2 regions of the Chitinimonas sp. genome follow, and region 1 is predicted to be linked to the other one. Evidence: predicted binding sites of a transcription regulator. Region 1 holds the regulator's gene; the other holds the start of a gene.
What was found. The regulator sigma-54, encoded in region 1, starts transcription at its own class of promoters, with help from an activator protein. The targets are predictions, from matches to a motif close to CTGGCACGCTTCATGCTT.
Positions count from the first base shown of each region.

Region 2: the regulator sigma-54 is predicted to act here: its motif matches at 5,472-5,489, upstream of glnK (P-II family nitrogen regulator).

Region 1 is NZ_JAYRLZ010000017.1:11,093-18,537, forward strand. Features, by position in the region: gene lptC (LPS export ABC transporter periplasmic protein LptC) at 1-234, shown strand, start outside; gene lptA (lipopolysaccharide transport periplasmic protein LptA) at 215-688, shown strand; gene lptA (lipopolysaccharide transport periplasmic protein LptA) at 784-1,332, shown strand; gene lptB (LPS export ABC transporter ATP-binding protein) at 1,332-2,066, shown strand; gene ACE3OH_RS03160 (RNA polymerase factor sigma-54) at 2,091-3,560, shown strand; gene hpf (ribosome hibernation-promoting factor, HPF/YfiA family) at 3,607-3,939, shown strand; gene ACE3OH_RS03170 (PTS sugar transporter subunit IIA) at 4,269-4,724, shown strand; gene hprK (HPr(Ser) kinase/phosphatase) at 4,819-5,760, shown strand; gene rapZ (RNase adapter RapZ) at 5,772-6,620, shown strand; gene ACE3OH_RS03185 (flavin prenyltransferase UbiX) at 6,719-7,336, shown strand; gene ACE3OH_RS03190 (hypothetical protein) at 7,333-7,445, shown strand, end outside.
Region 2 is NZ_JAYRLZ010000064.1:7,119-14,563, reverse strand. Features, by position in the region: gene pap (polyphosphate:AMP phosphotransferase) at 1-987, opposite strand, end outside; gene ACE3OH_RS08415 (Rrf2 family transcriptional regulator) at 1,274-1,738, shown strand; gene ACE3OH_RS08410 (group III truncated hemoglobin) at 1,731-2,150, shown strand; gene ACE3OH_RS08405 (globin domain-containing protein) at 2,215-3,414, shown strand; gene ACE3OH_RS08400 (ammonium transporter) at 3,508-5,073, opposite strand; gene glnK (P-II family nitrogen regulator) at 5,090-5,428, opposite strand; gene ACE3OH_RS08390 (accessory factor UbiK family protein) at 5,659-5,931, shown strand; gene ACE3OH_RS08385 (hypothetical protein) at 6,097-6,264, shown strand; gene ACE3OH_RS08380 (hypothetical protein) at 6,254-7,189, opposite strand; gene parC (DNA topoisomerase IV subunit A) at 7,396-7,445, shown strand, end outside.

The DNA.
Region 1 (7,445 bases):
GAGAACGATGTGCTGCTGCAGCGCAGCCCGTTTGGCACCACCCCGCCCATGGCCCTGCGCACCAGTCGCCTGCAGCTCGACACGGTCACCGGTCAGGCGCAATCGGAAGCACCGGTACTGGTGCAATCGCCCAGCAATGTGCTGCAAGCCACCGGTTTTGACTACGACCACAAACAAGCGCTGCTCAAGCTGCGCAGTAAAGTGAACATCGACTATGTCCCGCCAAAACGCTAAGCGCGCAGCGATCAACGCGATACTGAGCTTGTTGGCATCGCATGCGCTGGCCGAAGGCCCAGACCATAAGCAGCCTATCCATATCGATGCTGATCAGGGCGTCATGGAGCGTGCGGGGCAACGCCGCCTGAGCGGAAATGTCAGGATCAGCCAAGGCTCCATACTGCTGACCGCTGACAATGCTACTTTGCTCGATGCCGGCAGTGGCGGGCAAAAAATCAGCTGTGATGGTCATCCGGTGAAGCTTCGCCAAAGAATGGGCACGAGTCCGAATTGGCTGGATGCCCGCGCTGATCGCTGCGAGTACGACAGCATTACCGGCGATGTGCGATTGCTAGGCAATGGCTGGCTGAAAAAAGGCAATGATGAAGTCACCGGAAGCCTGATTACCTACAACACCGCAACTGAAGAAATTCGGGCGGAAGGCTTGCATATGACTATCAAGCCAAACTGATACACCAGAACCAATGATTGTCGGCCCCCTATCAGGCTTGAGTGACACAACCAAACAAGCGCCGCTCAAGCTGCGCAGCAAAGTGAACATCGACTATGTCCCGCCAAAACGCCAACCCTTATCTCGCCGCCATCCTGCTCGCCGCCCTCGCGCTGCACAGCCATGCCGAGCTGGCTGATCGCAGCCTCCCCATGCATATCTCTGCCAAAAGCGCCGAGGCTGATGACAAGGCGGGGGTGCGCCGGCTGATCGACGATGTGCGCATTACCCAGGGCACCATGGTGTTTACCGCCGACCTTGCCACTGTTCTGGAAACCCGCAGCGGCCAGAAAGTCACCGGCGAAGGCCGACCGGTGAAGTTCCGCCAGAAGATGGAAGCCAGCGCCGACTGGCTCGATGCAGTGGCCGACCGCCTGGAATACGACAGCCAGACCGGCGACGTGCGCCTGCTTGGCCATGCCTGGCTGAAGAAAGGTGCGGATGAGCTGGTTGGCAATCTGATCACCTACAACACCAATACCGAGAAATATCGCGCCGAAGGCGGCAAGGGCGTCGGCGTGGCCGGCTCGACACCGGCCGATGACGGTCGCGTGCATATGGTCATCCAGCCCAAGCAAAAGCCAGCCGACGGGAAAGCCAAGTAATGAGCGCACTACTTTCACGCCTGTCGGCCCAGCATCTGCAAAAGCGCTACAAGTCGCGCACCGTGGTGCGCGATGTGTCCTTGCATGTCGATGCCGGTGAAGTTGTTGGCCTGCTTGGCCCCAATGGTGCCGGCAAGACCACTAGCTTTTATATGATCGTTGGCCTGGTGGCGCTCAATGGCGGCGAAATCCGACTGGACGACGCCGACATCACCCATCTGCCTATCCATAGCCGCGCCAAGCTGGGCTTGGGCTACCTGCCACAGGAAGCTTCGATCTTCCGCAAGATGACCGTGGCGGAGAACATCCGTGCCATTCTGGAACTGCATGAACCGGATGCCGACCGACTGCGCAGGCGCCTGGATGAATTGATGCGCGAATTGCATATCGCCCATCTGGCCGACAGCGCTGCCATGTCGCTATCGGGTGGCGAGCGGCGCCGCTGCGAGATCGCCCGCGCCCTGGCGGCCGACCCGCGCTTTATTCTGCTCGACGAGCCCTTTGCCGGGGTTGACCCGATTGCGGTGATGGATATCCAGAAGATCATCCGTTACCTGAAGGAGCGAGGCATCGGCGTGCTGATCACCGATCACAATGTGCGCGAGACCCTGGGCATCTGCGATCGTGCCTATATCATCAATGAAGGCAGCGTGCTGGCATCCGGCACTGCGGAGGAGATTGTCTATAACGACAATGTTCGTCGTGTCTACCTGGGCGAGCATTTCCGCCTCTAGCAACGAAGAAACACACCCTACGGCATGAAGCCCTCCCTCCAGCTCAAGCTTTCCCAGTCGCTGACCCTGACGCCGCAGCTGCAGCAATCGATCAAGCTGCTGCAACTCTCCACACTCGATCTCAATCAGGAAATCGAGCGCTTCTTGCAAGACAACCCGATGCTGGAGCGCGAGGACGACGACGCGCCGGAGACCTTCGCGGTCAAGGAAGACGGCAGCCCGGCCGAGGCGCCGGAAAGCATTCCGGGCCAGGACGAGCCGGCCAGCAGCAATGAATCGGCCGAGCCCGACTTCGACACCGACAATATGCTCGGCGACAACTACTGGAGCGAAGCTGCCGGCAGTGGCAAACAGCGCGATGGCGATGACGATGAATTCGACGCGCATGCCAATGTCGCCCGCATCCCCACCCTGCGCGAACACCTGATCAGCCAGCTGGGCTTGCTGCCACTGAGCCAGCGCGACAGCGCGCTCGCCACCTTGGTGATCGATGCACTCGACGACGATGGCTACCTGACCCAGCCACTGGCCGAAATCCTCGAGCTGATCCCGCCCGAGCTGCGCGAAGACCTCGAAATCGATATCGACGATCTGCAGATAGGCTGGCAATTGGTGCGCCAGCTGGAACCATTGGGCGTGGCAGCAGTCAACCTGAAGGATTGCCTTGGATTGCAGCTGAAACCGTTGGTTGCGGTAGAGCCGTTTGGCGGATTGGCGCTTTCCATCGTGACCGAGTGTCTCGATTTGTTGGCCAATAAAGACTACAGTAAGATTAAGAAAACGCTAAAGTGTGATGACATTGGCTTAAAGGCAGCACAGGCGCTGATTCAGAGGCTGAATCCCCATCCTGGCGCCGCCTTTGGTGAAACAGAAACCCGCTATGTCGTCGCTGATGTTGTGGTCAGGAAGCTCAAACAGGGGTGGGTAGCGCAGCTCAATGAAGCGGCGATGCCCAAGCTAAGAGTCAATCAGCTGTATGCCAATATCCTTCGCCAGCAGCGTGACAGCGGCGCAGGGCTCGGCGGGCAGCTGCAAGAAGCGAAGTGGCTGATCAAAAACGTGCAGCAACGCTTTGAAACCATCCAGCGTGTCGCCCAAGCCATTGTTGAGCGTCAGCAGCGCTTCTTCGAACACGGCGAAGTTGCCATGCGCCCCTTGGTGCTGCGCGATATTGCCGAGGAGCTGGAACTGCATGAATCAACCATCTCGCGCGTCACTACCCAGAAGTACATGCTCACCCCTCGCGGCATTTACGAATTCAAGTATTTCTTCGGCAGCCATGTCGACACCGACTCTGGTGGCGAATGTTCGGCCATTGCCATCAAGGCCCTGTTAAAACAGCTCATCCAGAACGAGGACCCGAAAAAACCGCTGAGCGATAGTGCGATCGCCGAGGTGCTGGGCAAACAGGGCATTAATGTTGCCCGCCGCACGGTGGCGAAGTATCGCGAAGCCATGCAGATCCCGCCCGTCAACCAAAGAAAGTCCCTCTAGCCGCCGGCACAGTGTTTGGCGGCATCCTTAACACAAGGAGCGTTGTATGAACCTGACTATCAGTGGGCACCACCTCGAAGTTACCCCCTCCATCCGGGAATATCTCGGCACCAAGCTGGAGCGCGTGACTCGCCATTTTGACCACGTCATTGATATGCATGTCACGCTATCGGTGGACAAGCTGCAGCAGAAAGTCGACGTCAACGTCCACCTGCGCGGCAAGGATATTCATGTTGAAGCGACCGAGCCGGATATGTATGCAGCCATCGACCTGATTGCCGACAAGCTCGACCGGCAAGTGCTCAAGCACAAGGAAAAGCGTTACAGCGACCGCCATACCGGCGACGCCATCAAGTATCAGGAACAGCCTGGCGCCTGAACCATTACGGGCGTTGTAGCCAGAACGGGAACGGTCCAGGGACGCCGTTCCCGTTTTCATTTGCCCTGGCGCATAGCCGCTGCAGCTGACCTGATGGACTGGTTTGCACCATCCGAATATCCGCCGCAAACCTCCCGGCCTTCCTTTCGTCCTCGCCAGACAGCGGCGCGCAAGTACCGAAACGCCCAGGAGCCTTCTGCCCAGCGTGATGCACTGAGTGCGGGATTGGCACCGCCTGTCTCGTATCCACCCGGCCGATGAAAAGTCAGCTTGTCCCAAGCTGCCAGCGGCGTACAATGCGCCCGAAATTGCCTACACGTCTGAATTCCATGGCCCTGATTGCCTCCATCCTGCCCCCGGCCAATGTCTTTCTCGATCTCGACCTGACCAGCAAGAAACGGTTATTCGAACAAGCCGGAATCCTGTTTGAAAACAGCCATGGCATTGCCCGCAGCACGATATTCGATGCCCTGCTCGATCGCGAGCGAATGGGATCGACCGGCGTCGGTCACGGCGTGGCCATTCCGCACGGCCGCATCAAGGGCCTGAAGGAAGCTGCCGGCACCTTTGTGCGGCTCAAGCAACCGATTCCATTCGAAGCAGCTGATGGCAAGCCGGTGCTGTTCGCCTTTGTGCTATTGGTGCCGGAGCGGGCCACCGATCAACATCTGCAGATTCTGAGCGAGCTGGCCCAGTTATTCAGCGACAAGAAGCTGCGCGAAGCGCTTGCCAGCGTTGCCGATGTAGAAGGCGCACATGCGCTGCTGACAAGCTGGTCGAACTAGGCGCCATTGCCAGCAAGCTTTTGCTCAAGCGCCAGCGGCTCGCGTTAAGATAGGGCCTTTGCGGCATACGCCGCCCGATTCGACGCCCTGAGCCATGCCGCAAATCACCGTCCGCCAGCTGTTTATCGATAATGCCGAAAAACTGCGGCTGACCTGGCTTGCCGGCCAGAGTGGCGCCAACAACCTGCTGTCCAACGAAGCCGATACGCAAAAGCCGGCCCACGCGTTGGTCGGCCACTTGAACTTCGTCCACCCCAACCGCGTACAGGTACTGGGGCTCGCTGAAGTCGCCTATCTGAAGAGCCTGGAACAGGATGCGCTGAAAAAGTCGCTGGACCATCTGTTCAGCACCGATATGGCGGCCATGTTCGTCGCCAACGGCCTGCCTACGCCCGACATCCTGCGCGACGCCTGCGAGCGCAATCATGTGCCCTTGCTCACCTCCCCCGAGCAAAGCCCCTATCTGATGGATGTGCTGCGCTTTTATCTGGCCAAGGCGCTGGCGGTATCGACCAATCTGCATGGGGTGTTTCTTGATGTGCTGGAAGTCGGCGTCTTGATCACCGGCGAAAGTGCCATGGGTAAGAGCGAGCTGGCGCTGGAGCTGATCTCGCGTGGCCACGGCCTGGTTGCTGACGACGTGGTCGAACTCTACCGTATCGCCCCCGACACCTTGGAAGGCCGCTGCCCACCGCTGCTGCGCGACTTTCTGGAAGTGCGCGGCCTCGGGGTACTGAATATCCGCACCATCTTCGGTGAGACAGCCGTACGGCCGAAAAAGAACCTGAAGCTGATCATCCACCTCACCAAACAGTCCGACGCGATCAATCCGCTCGATCGGCTGCAAATGCAGGCGGCAACGCAGGATGTGCTCGATGTGGCCATCCGCAAGGTCGTGCTGCCCGTGGCCGCCGGTCGCAATCTGGCAGTGCTGGTGGAGGCGGCGGTGCGCAACTACATCCTGCAATTGCGCGGCATCGATTCCACCCGCGAATTCATCGAACGCCACCAACGCTTTATGGAGTCGGGAGAGTAAGCGTGCATAGCCTGCAAGTGGTGCTGATTTCCGGGCTATCCGGCTCGGGCAAGAGTGTGGCGCTCAATCTGCTGGAAGACCTGGGCTATTACTGCATCGACAATCTGCCCGCCACCTTGCTGCAGCAAACCGTCAGCCTGCTGCGCAGCGAAGGCCATACCCGCCTCGCCATCAGCGTCGATGTACGTGGCGCACAGAGCCTGCCGGCCCTGCCCGACTGCGTCAGCCGCCTGAAAAGCGATGGCGTCGATGTAAGGGTGCTGTTTCTGGAAGCGAAGACCGAGGCCCTGCTCAAGCGCTTTTCCGAGACCCGCCGCAAACACCCGCTTTCGTTGATCCAGCCCGATCTCACCGTGGGCGAATGCATCGTGCTGGAGCGCGAACTGCTGGCTGAAGTAGCTGATCTGGCCCACCGCGTCGATACCAGCGAACTGAGCGCCAATGCGCTACGCGCCTGGATCAAGCAATTTTTGGCGCTGGATCAATCACGGCTGACGCTGATCTTCCAGTCTTTCGGCTTCAAGCACGGCCTGCCGCTCGATGCCGATTTCGTGTTCGATGCGCGCTGCCTGCCCAACCCCTATTACGACCTGGCACTGCGCCCGCTGACCGGTCGCGACCAGCCGGTAATCGACTTCCTGGAAGCCGAAACGACAGCGCAGACCATGTTTGCCGATATCTGCCACTACCTCGACCACTGGCTGCCCAGTTTCGACCGCGATAACCGCAGTTATGTCACCGTCGCCATCGGCTGTACCGGCGGTCAGCACCGCTCGGTATGGCTGGCCGAAAAACTGGCTGGCCGCTTTGGTGGTGATCGGCAGGTACTGCTACGGCACCGCGAATCCGGCACTGTCTGAGCAGGCAGGCACCGCGACGTCGCCCCCCTTTCACCCCGCTCGGCCCGCCCCGCCAACCCATCGCCAAGCGTACCTGCGCACTCCACAGGCCCTGAACCATGACCCAGCCGCACACCATCACCCTCGCACTCACCGGCGCCTCCGGCATGCCCTATGGCCTGCGTTTGCTGCAGTGCCTGCTGGCTGCCAAGGTACGGGTGTATCTGCTGTACTCGCAAGCCGCCCAGATCGTGATCAAGCAGGAAATCGGCGAAACCTGGCCGTCGCGCGCCAAAGAGGTGGAGGCCATGCTGCACCAGCGGCATGGCGTAGGGCCTGATCTGCTGCGGGTATTCGGCCGCGAGGAATGGTTTGCGCCCGTCGCTTCCGGCTCCAATCCGGCCGATGCCATGGTGGTATGCCCCTGCACCATGGGCACGCTTGCCGCCATTGCCGCCGGCATGAGCGACAACCTGATCGAGCGCGCCGCCGACGTCAGCATCAAGGAAGGGCGCAAACTGATCCTGGTACCACGCGAGACGCCGTATTCGGCCCTGCACCTGGAAAACATGCTCAAGCTGGCAAAACTGGGCGTATGCATCCTGCCGCCCAATCCGGGCTTTTATCACCATCCGCAAGCCGTAGACGATCTGATCGATTTTGTCGTGGCGCGGGTACTGGACCAGCTTGGCGTACCGCACCAGCTGATGGCGCGCTGGGGTGACGCCACCGTATGAATGCAATCGCGGGAACGCCATCCTCGGCCAGCAAGCTACGCCTGCTGCGCGATATTCGCTATTTTGAGTTTGATGGCATGCCGGCTCCGCAGGGTCCCGCGCCGGACTA
Region 2 (7,445 bases), on a different contig from region 1:
CACATGGTAGTGGCGCGCATCCAGTGCGCCGGTAATACGGCGTATGGTGCCGCCCTTGCCGGCGGCATCATTGCCTTCGAATACTGCCACCACCGCCCGCTGGCTCAGGCGCGGGTCGCGGCTCAGGGCGTTGATCCGGCCCTGCCATTTTTCCAGTTCCTCGCTGTATTCGCGCTTGCTCATAGTCTGGTCCAGCACCAGCCGGTCCAGTACCCGCATGCCATCGAGCGGCGCCAATAGCGGGGCGGCCATCGCCGGCGTGCCGTCGCCATCGGGGTGGACCAGGCGCTTGCGCAGCGCCTGCAGCAGGACCTGGCCCACGGTCAGGCTGCGATAGCGTTCGTCCTCGCCATCCACCACCACCCACGGCGCCTGGCCGGTGCTGGTGCGCAGCAGCACTTCTTCCGATACGGCCCGGAATTCATCGTATTGCTTGAAGTGCTCCCAGTCGGCCTCGCCAACCCGCCAGCGGGTACGCGGGTCTTTTTCCAGCGCCTGCAGGCGGGCCTTTTGCTGTTTTTTGCCCAGGTGGAACCAGAACTTCAGCAGCAGCACGCCTTCATTGGCCAGCATGGTCTCAAAGCGCACGATATCGTCGATGGCGGCCTGCAACTCGCCGGCGCCGCTCTGCCCGGTAGCCCGGTGCAGAATCGGCGCGGTATACCAGGAGCCGAACAGGATGCCGATGCGCCCCTTGGCCGGCAGGGCGCGCCAGAAGCGCCACATGGTGGGCTGGGCGTATTCCTCGTGGCCGCTGTCGCCAAAGGCATGGGTGTCGATCAGGCGCGGATCCATCCACTCATTGAGCAGATTGACCGTTTCGCCCTTGCCGGCGCCATCCACGCCATTGATCAGGATCACCACCGAAAACGCCGGCTTTTCCTTCAGCTCGTATTGCGCATCGAGCAGCGCCTCGCGCAGCGCCGGCAACTGCGCCTTGTAGCTGTCCTTGTCGATACGATGTCCCAGTTCGGCGGCTTCAAACATGGCGGTTCCCGATAAGACCAGATGCGCCATCTTAGATAGGCGCATGCGGCTTCGCACTGATTTGGCGCAATGTGCGGCTTGTTCCGGCAGGGCTGGTTATCCGGAGACAGGGCATTGGATTGCGCGAGCCTTCGCTCGGCCTGCCGGAGACGCACGAGATACGCCCCCATCCACCCGCTTGCCAAATGGGCAGGCAAGGAAGCAGGGCGCGCTGCCCGTTCTCGGAATTTAAGTTGCATATTGAATGCATGTTATTTAGCATGGTCACGACTTTGAAAGGATAGTCATGCAGCTCACCCGCTTTTCCGACCTTGGCCTGCGTGTGCTGATGTATCTGAGCCATCAGGATGAACGCACTGCGCCGGTCACCATTGCCGAAATCGCCAGCCAGTTTGCCGTGCCGCACAACCACTTGGTGAAAGTGGTCAACCGTCTGGGCAAGCTGGGCTGGCTGAATGCAACGCGCGGGCGCAATGGCGGGCTGCGTCTGGCAGCAAGCGCCAGCAGCCTGAAGCTTGGGGCGGTGCTGAGCGGCCTGGAGGAAACCACCCAGCTGATCGATTGCCACAATCCGCCTTGCCCGCTCGGCGGCGGCTGCCTGCTCAAGGCGGCGCTCAATGCCGGCCTCGCCGCCTTCTACGCCAGGATGGATGAATACACGCTGGCCGATGTCAGCGCCCAAGGCACGGGCGAGGCCATCATCACCCTGCATCGCCAGTTCGTGGCGCGCCAGGAGGCCAGCCATGCCTGATATTGCAGAACAAATCGGCAAAGCCGGCGTGGCAGCAGTGGTCGAGCGCTTTTACCGGCAGGTGAGACAGCACCCAAGACTGGCCATCCCCTTCGCCCGGGTTGAGGACTGGCCGGCGCATCTTGAGCATCTGAGCCATTTCTGGTGGGTAACGCTGGGCGGCGAGCGCTATCTCGACTATCGCTATCAGGTGGCGCAACGCCATGCCCAGAGCGGCTTCACTCCCGCCTTGCTGGCAGACTGGCTGGCGCTGTTCCGGCAGACACTTTTCGATTCCCTGCCGCCCGAGCTGGCAAATGCCTGGCTGGCGCGCGCCGAACGCATCGGACAGAGCCTGCTGTTGATGCATGAACACGGTCACATCCCCAGCCAGGCCAGCCTGGGTGGCGCCAGCATTGTTGCGAGGCCATAAGCACAGGCAGCCGTTTCACTTCGCCCTAAAAGTTGCATTTTTGATACCAGTAAAAGGAAAGCCCATGCTGTCTCCGTCCGCCCGCCCCTATATCGAAGCAAGCGTTCCCGTACTGCGCCAACACGGCCTCGCCATTACCCAGGTGTTTTATCAGCGCATGTTTGCCGCCTACCCCGAGCTGGAAAACCTGTTCAATCTGGGCAACCAGGCCAATGGCAGCCAGCAGCAATCGCTGGCCGCCGCCGTATTTGCCTATGCCGCCAATATCGACAAGCCTGATGCGCTGGCGCCGGTAGCCAGCCGCATTGCCCACAAGCATGCGTCGGTAGGCATACGCCCGGCGCATTACCCGATTGTTGGCCGCTATCTGCTTGCTGCCATCGGGGAAGTCCTCGGCGACGCCGCCACCCCGGCGCTGCTGGCAGCCTGGGATGAAGCCTACTGGCTGCTGGCCGGCGAATTGATCGCGGCCGAAGCGCGGCTCAGCGAGCAATCTGGCGCCGCCACCGGGGAAATGCGTGAATTGCAGGTGATGGAAACCCGGCAGGAATGCGACGGGGTGATTTCCTGTTATCTGAAAACGCCGGATGGCCAATCCCCCGGCGCCTTCAAGCCGGGCCAGTATGTATCGGTTGCTGTCGAGCTGGCGGCGCTGGGGCGGCGGCAGATACGCCAGTACAGCCTGTCGGACGCGCCATCTCGCGACTGGTGGCGCCTGACCATCAAGCGCGAAGCGGGCGAGGGCGCCACACCAGCCGGCATGGTGTCGAACCATTTACACAAGCACGTCCAGCAGGGCGACCGCCTTGCCGTGGGCGCGCCATTCGGCGACTTCACACCCAATCTGGATGCTGGCCGCCCCATCGCCCTGATCTCGGCCGGCGTCGGCATTACGCCGATGGTGTCAGTGCTCAATACCCTGGCCGATCGCCGTGATAGCCGACCCATCATATTTGCCCATGCCGCGCAATCGGCCGCGCACCACGCCTTGCGTGCCGACCTCGCCAATGCCCGCGACCGACTGGCCGGCCTGCAGACCCATGTTTTCTACGAACAGGCCGGCGCTACCGATCACCACGCACAGCCAGGGCGAATGGCGCTGGAGCGGGTGCTGGCTGGGGTGCCTGCCGATACCGACTTCTACCTGTGCGGGCCCATCCCGTTCATGCAAGCCCAATGGCAGGCGCTGCTGGCGCATGGCATTGCGCCGCAACACATCCAGCGCGAGGTATTCGGACCGGAACTGCTGGATCATTTGCTGTAGTCGGCCACCGACCCTCAGCAACACCGCGATTGCTGCTACCGATAAAGCAAAAGGCCCGTCGCAACGGGCCTTTTGGTTACATCACACTGCGGCTTACTGGCTGTACGCCTTTTCGCCATGGCTGGTCAGATCCAGCCCTTCGCGCTCCTCGTCTTCCGGTACGCGCAGGCCGATGGTCAGATCGACCAGCTTGTAGGCAATCACCGACACCAGGCCGGACCAGATCAGCGTAGTCCCCACTGCCTTGGCCTGAGTCAGCACCTGGCTGGCAATCGAGTAGTCCTTGCCCACCGCATTGGCCACATAGTCGTAGATGCCGGCACCGCCCAGCGATGGATCGGCAAACACACCGGTAAGCAGGGCGCCCAGAATGCCACCAACGCCATGCACGCCGAACACATCGAGCGCATCGTCCGCGCCAAGCAGGCGCTTCAGGCCGTGCACGCCCCACAGGCAGACTGCGCCGGCCAGTGCACCAATCACCATCGCACCGCCAACACCGACATAGCCGCAAGCCGGGGTAATGGCCACCAGACCGGCCACGGCGCCCGAGGCCGCGCCCAGCATCGAAGGCTTACCCTTCCACGCCCACTCGATGCCCATCCACACCAAGGCGGCCAGAGCGGTTGCCACCCAGGTATTGACGAAGGCGAGCGCTGCGACACCGGTCGCTTCCAGATTCGAGCCGGCATTGAAGCCAAACCAGCCGAACCACAGCAAGGAGGAACCGATCATGGTCATGGTCAGGCTGTGCGGCGTCATCGCTTCGCGGCCGTAGCCGACACGCTTGCCGACAAAATAGGCACCGATCAAACCAGCAATGGCGGCATTGATATGCACCACGGTGCCGCCGGCGAAGTCCAGCGCGCCTTTTTGCCACAGCCAGCCGCCGGTAAGCGTCGCAGCATCAGCGGCTTGCTGGTTGGTGAATGCGTCCGGGCCAGGCCAGAACCAGACCATATGCGCCATCGGCAGGTAGGCAAAGCTGAACCAGATCACCACAAAGGCCAGAACCGCAGCGAACTTGGCGCGCTCGGCGAAGGCACCGACGATCAGGCCGCAGGTGATGGCGGCAAATGCGCCCTGGAACACCACATAGGCCAGCTCGGAAACCACCACGCCCTTGCTGAAGGTGGCTGCCACCGAATCCGGCGTGACGCCCTTGAGGAACAGGTCCTTGAATGAGCCGATAAACGGACTGAGCGCGCCGCTACCCTCGGTAAACGCCAGGCTGTAGCCGTAGATCACCCACAGCACCGAGATCAGCGAAAACACCACGAATACCTGCATCAGGATGCTGAGCATATTCTTGGAGCGCACCAGGCCGCCGTAGAACAGCGCGAGGCCGGGAATCGACATCAGAATGACAAGGGCAGTCGACACCAGTAGCCAGGTGTTGTCGCCCTTATTGGGGACCGGTGCTGGCGCGGCCGCCGGAGCGGCAGGGGCCGCGGTGCTTACAGCAGGAGCCGCAGCAGCAGGGGTGGCTGGCGTTGCTGCTGCCGGCGCTACGGCAGCCGGTGCAGCGGCATCGGCTGGCTTGGCCGCTACCGATGTTGCGGGCGCCTCGGCGGGTTTGGCCGCCGCTGCGTCCTCCGCCCAGGCTTGGCCCAGGCCCAATGCACCAAACAGTGCAAGTGTCGCGAGCAGTTTCTTCATGTGGATTCTCCTGGCTCTAGAGCGCGTCGGCGCCGGTTTCACCGGTGCGGATGCGGATGACCTGTTCCAGATCGAAGACGAAGATCTTGCCGTCGCCGATCTTGCCGGTATTGGCGGCTTTCTCGATGGCCTCGATCACCTGCTCTACCAGATCATCCTTGACGGCGATCTCGAGCTTTACCTTGGGCAGAAAATCGACCACATACTCCGCGCCGCGATACAGCTCGGTGTGGCCTTTCTGACGACCGAATCCCTTGACCTCGGTGACGGTCACGCCCTGCACGCCAATGGCGGACAGTGCTTCCCGTACCTCGTCAAGCTTGAACGGCTTGATGATGGCACTGACGAACTTCATCTTCGCTCCTTGAAGTAATGAAATACTGCTGACTGCAAAGCTTTAGCACAGGTCGTGCCAAAGCATTTATTGTTTTAGATTCAATCTGTTATTGAATTATTACCAATACCACCCCCGTAGCTTGCACCAAAACAGTGCGCTCGAATCGGGCGAAGCGAGATGCTGGTGCGGCCGAGTCGCATGGCGATTTGTTAGACTTGCGCCATTAACCATCCAACAAGGAGCAAGCGATGCTGGCGCAACGACTATTCGACGAGGTAAGCGGCAAGATCGCCGAGGTAATGGCCACCGGCCCGGCGCGCGATATCGAGAAGAACATCAAGGCGGTGCTGACTGCCGCCTTTGCCAAGCTGGATCTGGTGACGCGCGAAGAGTTCGAAGTTCAGCAGGCGGTGCTGGCCAAGACGCGTGAGACGCTGACCGCCCTGGAAGCGCGAATTGCCGCGCTGGAAGCCGGCAAGGCCCAGCTGGCAGCGGGCGATAATCCACAGGATGACTTCTGATCCATCATCGATCGGCATGGCGCGCCGAGCCCGCCGGAAGTGGCTGAGCGCGCCAAATCTGCATTTCACCCCGCTAGCCCTGCGCTTTATCGCAAGCCGGTAACGCTGCTTCGAGCCGGCCCTTAAGCTGCCTCCATCAAAACGCCGATCCGGCCGGAGGCAGTCATGTTCAGTCCACTGTGTTTCAGCAAGTCAGCCGCGCAATCCAAGCAACAGCCCATCACCCCGGTGACGGCCAAGCGAAGCGAGACGATATCCCGCCCGCAAGCCAGCGAAACAGCGTGGCGCGCCACCAAGGACAGCCGCAGCAGCACCGCATCACTTATTGCCTGATACGCTCGAACACATACACCGCCGCGCCCAATTCCGGCGGCAGCGCCAGTTTGCTCAGCGCGACATCCTCGCCACAGGCAAACAGGGTCTGCGCTTCGTAGTCGGCCCAATTGCCGGTGACAAAGTGCGAGCGACTGCCGATCACGATATAGGTCTGCACACTGCGGGTACGGAACACCTGGCGCTCGAAGCGATTGTTGGCGGGCGGCCAGCAGCAGATCACCACCTCGGGCGAGCGGGTGCGCAAGGCCTCAACCGCGTCCATGCGCCGCACCCAGTCGGGATAATCCAGCTGCTTGTGCCAGCTGTAATCATCGCAGGCATCCACCATGGCGCCGGCATCGCGCAAAAAGCGCGTCAGCGTGCCGTCGCCCGCGGCGATTTCCAATGCAGGCCGCTGGCCTAGCCGTGCCGCCAGCGCGGCGATCAACTCGCGCGAAAAGAAACAGTAAATGCCGCGCTGCTCCACCAGCGGCATCAGCCGCCGGCGCTGCCATAGCAGCGGCCACACCAAGCGGAACCAGCGCAGCGACACCGGTTTGCGCTCGAAATCGCGCTTGAACAGCAGGCGCTGCGCAATCAGGCCATTGAACAGATTGAAGCGCACCTTCCCTTGGCGCACACCGGTTGCCGCCGAAAACACATATTGGCGGATCGCCAGCTCGGTCATGCGCTGCCGCAGCAGCTGCTCCACCTGGGCGGCAAAGGCGCGCCCGCTGCGCTCGCCGCTGAGAAAGCGCTCATGCGGCAGCGCCGCTTGTGCGGCGCGCTCGGCCACTGCCTTCAGTTCGGCCGCATCACGCCGGGCCACAAGCTGCGCCAGCTCATCGCGCACCTGGCGCCATACATCCGGCCTGGCCTCGCATAACGCAGTCAAAGTCGGTTTGCTTTTCAGCCAGTCCAGCATGGCTTCGGGTGTTTGCATGGGCATCAAGGTCATAGGGTGAATAGAGGAGCCGGCATCGCGCCGCACGGGCTGTACGCAGAATGGCATATTCCGGCAATGCATGGCGCGATGCGGCGCCGCGTGTTTGCCCTCGGCCCCCCGGCAGCAACATCATGCGTAGCGCTACCCATTGACCGGCGCTTCTGCCATCATCGCCCGCCTGATTCCGACCGCCGTAAAGCATCATGAATGACACTCCCGACTTGCCGACTGACGATGACGACACGCCCGCGCT